DNA from 2 places in the Sporosarcina sp. P18a genome. Region 1 is predicted to be linked to the other one. Evidence: riboswitches for the same ligand, from Rfam matches in the RefSeq annotation. Region 1 holds a riboswitch; the other holds the start of a gene.

Region 1 (2,471 bases):
TGTTGAACCAGCATGGGAACGTTAGTGAATGAACTCATTGAATCACCTCCACCTACTAAACGGGCGTACGTAGTGACTCACCCATTGATCAATTGTTATGCTCGTCATACACGTTCCCCCTTTTACGAAACCGTTTTCACTAGTGCATCTTGAATGACTTGACCTTCTATTGAAAAGGCTCTGCGGAATACAGCCGCCACTTTAAAACGCTCAATCCCTTGCGCTTCTTCTTCGGGTATTGTGCCAACCGCTTCCATATAGCTTTCATCGAAATACTCATCGTACACCGACAGCTCTGTTATGCCGATTTCTTCAAGTAACAGATGCGCTTGATCCATCACTGCATCCAACTGTGCGATCAAATCGACCGATTCAGGATCAACCGTTTGACGTACGTCTTCAAATAAACTATAGATTTGCACTGCACGTTTAGCCATTTGAACACGGTCTTCCCGTGCTTCATCTTGCAAACGCGTGATTGCCTCGTCTACGGGCAAAACGGCTTGATTGCTCTCAAACAATTCTTCTAGAGAGCGAAAACTCGTCGATGTAAATTGCTGAAATTGCTTTAAATCTTCTTGCGTGACAGGCTTCTCGATAGGATCTACTTCGAAATCATCAATCGTAATTTTCTCCAACTGTAATAATTCTTTATCTAGTATACGCTGTAACTCTTCCGGCCTGTTATTCGCGGACTCATGTATAGTACTCATCGAATTCCCCTTTTCAGAAAACATATGTAATGCATAAATCAAGCAAGAAAAGCCCAGTTTACTCTTAGGCTATTATACTGATAAGATAGCACTTTTTGGAGGCTAACACAATACTGGGCGATGAATTGTCGAAGGAATGAGGCGACTTCAGTACACTTGTAGACGCATTGTTGCACGATGTGTCATTGATAGACAAAACATTCGTCTAAAAACTTATGGTTGCTATTTCTTCAGATACCAAGTACAGTAGGGATAATTAAACTTTCACTTATTTCGATAATTCGGAAATAAGGATAGAGGCGCAAAAACCATTAGTACGCAATCAGAGGATCATGAGGTCCTGTGAAGATTGTGGAAAGGGGAATTTGCCGAAGCGGCGAGACTCTCATGACCTCCAAGCTGATTCTGGACTGAACAAGTGCAGGATTGTCATATGGGAAACTGTATGGTGGGCTATCTCGTGCAAAGAAATAATTCATTATTTCAACGCAACAGCGAGCCCTCGTTGTTGCTTTTTGCGTTCAATTATATCGCCCCCACCTCTATGTTTTTTAATAAAATGATAGGATGTGGAGAATAATGAATTTCGGATCAATTATGACAGCGATGGTAACTCCGTTTGATGAAAGAGGAGACATCGATTACCCAGCAACAAAAACCTTAATCAATCACTTACTAGCCAATGGAACAGACGCACTAGTTGTCGCAGGTACGACTGGAGAATCCCCTACTCTAACCGCACAAGAAAAAGTGGATCTATTCAAATTTACCGTGCAAACAGTTGCAGGCCGTGCCCCGGTTATTGCAGGTACAGGAACGAACAGTACAAGAGAATCCATTGACTTGACGATTCAAGCGGAAGAAGCTGGCGTCGACGGAATCATGCTCGTCGTTCCGTACTATAATAAACCTTGTCAAGAAGGGTTGTACCAGCACTTCAAGACGGTTGCACAAACGACTACATTACCGATCATGCTTTACAACATCCCGGGACGTAGCGCTGTGAACATGTTGCCGGAAACGATTATTCGACTGGCTAACAATGTATCGAATATTACTTCTGTCAAAGAAGCAAGTGGTGACCTAGAAGCCGTAGCTGCGATTATCGAACATACCGGAGATGACTTCTTTGTCTACACAGGTGATGACGCGTCTACACTTCCTGTACTAGCTATCGGTGGAACAGGCATCGTGTCGGTTTCTGCCCATATTATAGGAAATGAAATGGCGGAAATGGTGCGCCACTTCAAAACTGGCAATACAAAGCAAGCCGCTACCATCTACCGTGGCCTATTGCCGATCATGCAAGCAATGTTTGCTGCACCGAACCCTTCTCCAACGAAAGCTGCGTTGAACTTGATGGGCGTACCGGTTGGTGGCGTTCGTTTGCCAATGATGGCGTTACCTGACGAACAAGTAGAATCGTTGAAAGACCTTCTAGCGCTTCGAAACCAAACTGCAATCGGTCTTTGATTGATATAGAGAAAATACTTTTAGCTGTTGCGAGACGACCATGTCATTTGGTCTTCTTGCGGCAGCTTTTTGGGTGCCAGGTCCCCACACAATTACAAAAATACCTATGGTCAAACATTTGGCTGAATACCCATTTAGTACATTCCCCTACTACCATTCTTCTGCTCCATCACCTTATCCTTATCTAGATACATCAAAACTTCCGCATTGCCTACCTCTACCATTCGAGAAAACCACAGACGTTACCTATTGTTTGATGGAAACAGAAGAAATATTGAACGTCTA
Region 2 (2,471 bases), on a different contig from region 1:
CTAATCAATGCACGCCACATCCATGATATACTTGCTGTTTCGTTCTTTTTCATTTGCAGAATATATAACAACATAGCTAGCAAAGTAGCCGTAACACCACCAATTACCAAAGAGAAAGGTACATCAGTATTTTCAAATATTGCCCAAATATCGAAAACGCCCGCTTCTTTATAGCCAGTAACAATCATCATGCCGAGCGTTACCACAATCAACGTCACAATCGGCGCTACCAAATCGCGAACTTTGCCGTGTGTATGCTCAGGGAATTCTTCCTTTAGCTGACCTGGAATTTCTTTACCTTGGTCATAAAGTTCACCTTCATTCATTGCACGGTCTTCATGCTTCTTCATTTCAAAGAAGTCATTATTCGTCCAAGCGAAGAAGAAGACCATGGACAATGTCGCAATGACATAGAAATTCATTGGCGCCATCAAAATAAATGCCGTTAATGGTGAATAGCTCACCGCTGCAGTCGTACCTAAAATAAGTGCAAGTTGTCCAATCAAGAATGCGCCCCAACTCGAGATGGGTGACACGACACAAATAGGTGCTGACGTTGAGTCAATGAAGTATGCCAATTTTGCACGAGAGATTTTGTGCTGATCTGTAATGGGTCTTGCAATCTGTCCAACTGCCAAGGCATTGAAGTAGTCGTCTACAAAAATTGCAATCCCTAGCCCCATCGTCAACAGCTTCGCGCCACGTTTTGTACGGATGCGTTTGACTGCCCAGCGTGCAAATGCGGCGCTCCCTCCGGATAAACTGACGAATGCCGTAACGATACCTAGTAATAATAGAAATAACATAATAAAAATATTGTATGTATTGAGCCCGCCATCCCAAAATGAAACTGTCATAGCCCTCCATACACCTTTTAATGTCTCAAACGGTGCGAAGTTCGCTAATAGTAAAGCTGCTGTAACAATTCCCGCACCTAGTGATAATAATACTCTCCTTGTCACTAACACCATAACGATGGCGATAATAGGAGGCAAAATAGAGACCCATGTTCCGATCATTGTAATTCCTCCTCTTTCTAGTTGCTAGATAATATCGAAATGCAGAAGATCTTTCGAAGAGTGGATAGCAGATACGATCCTGTAATTCCTTAATTTACCGATAAAAAAAGCCAACCCCACAGGCAATAGCATACGTGTAGGAGTCGGCCAGTCAATTGATCAAGCAATACATTCATAAATCGCAGTACAATTGGCAACTGTAGCTCTCCATACATTTATCGCTGTATGACAGTGTCATTCCTCTTTGAAATGACCCCAACTTGAGAAGTTGACCCTTCTCAAACTTCGGCATTGTCTCCTTTCGCTCGCGGTCATAGATGTCACTCTCTCGCCAGGTACTTATAGACAATGCAGCCTCTACGTAAGTCTCGATATTCTTCTGTTCTTAGTGTAGCAATAATCGACTTTGTTCACAATAGCCTTTTACTCCGTCTTCTCTAGCGGAACTTCGATTTGTGCGGGCGTTTGCTCTCCTTTTGAATAAATTTGTGGTACCTTTCCTCTGATCAAGCCAATTGCAATCGGTATTTTCTGCTCCACTACACTTCTGCTAGTTGCTAGCGGAACGATAATCTGCACATTGACTTGCAACATCAGATACACTTCCACATAGGCATTATTAATACCAAATTCACGAATATCGGTTTCTACTGTTGCATGTACATCTCCAATGACGTGGAAGCGGATTGGGATTTTCGGCCCCAAGTTACCGAGCAACGGGATATTCGCTGCTTGCCCAATCGGAACGAAAAATACAATACCTTGTTCTTTTTCCATACGATCAGGATTGTACTCGAGATCTCCGAGTGGCGGTAGCATATCGAGATCTCCGCCTTCTGCACGCTCCAGATGATTTTCAACAAGCTGATGAATTTCTGACATGACCTGGCTGATAATTTCAGCGTTAAACTTCGTTGTCACCGTATCTGTTGTATCATCGGGAACATTTTCTATAATTTCATTGACATCATAAACACTGGTGGATCGATTGTTTATCGCTTGACTGATCACGTAACTGGCTATTTTCTGCGTTTGCACTTCGGCATATTGTGTATAGATTGGCGTTAGCTGTTTATTGACCGTATAGAAAAATATCGCCACTCCCACCATGATGGTTGGGATGACAAAGCGCAGAATAGTTTTTCCATAGTTAAACTTCTTTGGTCGTTTTTGATTCGTATAAAACCGCATGAAAACGCCTCCTACTTCACATTATGCGAAATAGGAGGCGGACATAACTAACGCTCATTGAAATATTTCCTTCCATACCAACCGAGGATATCGCGAAGCATTTCCGGCATGATATATTCTTTCTTCGCTTCTTTTAATATCGGATAGAAAAAGCCAAACGTGAACATATCAAGTGTTGCTAACGTGTACATTTTACCGGGTTCTACCAAACGGTTGCCTGCAAATAATTGTCCGTCCGTGTTACGGTATAAGTGTTCATGT

Evidence for each region. A riboswitch is a leader RNA that binds a small molecule or an ion and turns the genes downstream of it on or off. The one in region 1 is predicted to bind lysine.
Region 2: linked by a shared signal. The riboswitch ahead of CSV75_RS12895 (Na+/H+ antiporter NhaC family protein) and the one ahead of dapA (4-hydroxy-tetrahydrodipicolinate synthase) in region 1 are both predicted to bind lysine.

The regions. Positions count from the first base shown of each region.
Region 1 covers NZ_PDYQ01000002.1:184,150-186,620, forward strand. The annotation lists gene CSV75_RS08420 (tetratricopeptide repeat protein) at 1-38, opposite strand, end outside; gene grpE (nucleotide exchange factor GrpE) at 123-713, opposite strand; lysine riboswitch at 1,000-1,177, shown strand; gene dapA (4-hydroxy-tetrahydrodipicolinate synthase) at 1,293-2,186, shown strand.
Region 2 covers NZ_PDYQ01000005.1:35,154-37,624, forward strand. The annotation lists gene CSV75_RS12895 (Na+/H+ antiporter NhaC family protein) at 1-1,019, opposite strand, end outside; lysine riboswitch at 1,212-1,387, opposite strand; gene yunB (sporulation protein YunB) at 1,443-2,210, opposite strand; gene CSV75_RS12905 (bifunctional metallophosphatase/5'-nucleotidase) at 2,258-2,471, opposite strand, start outside.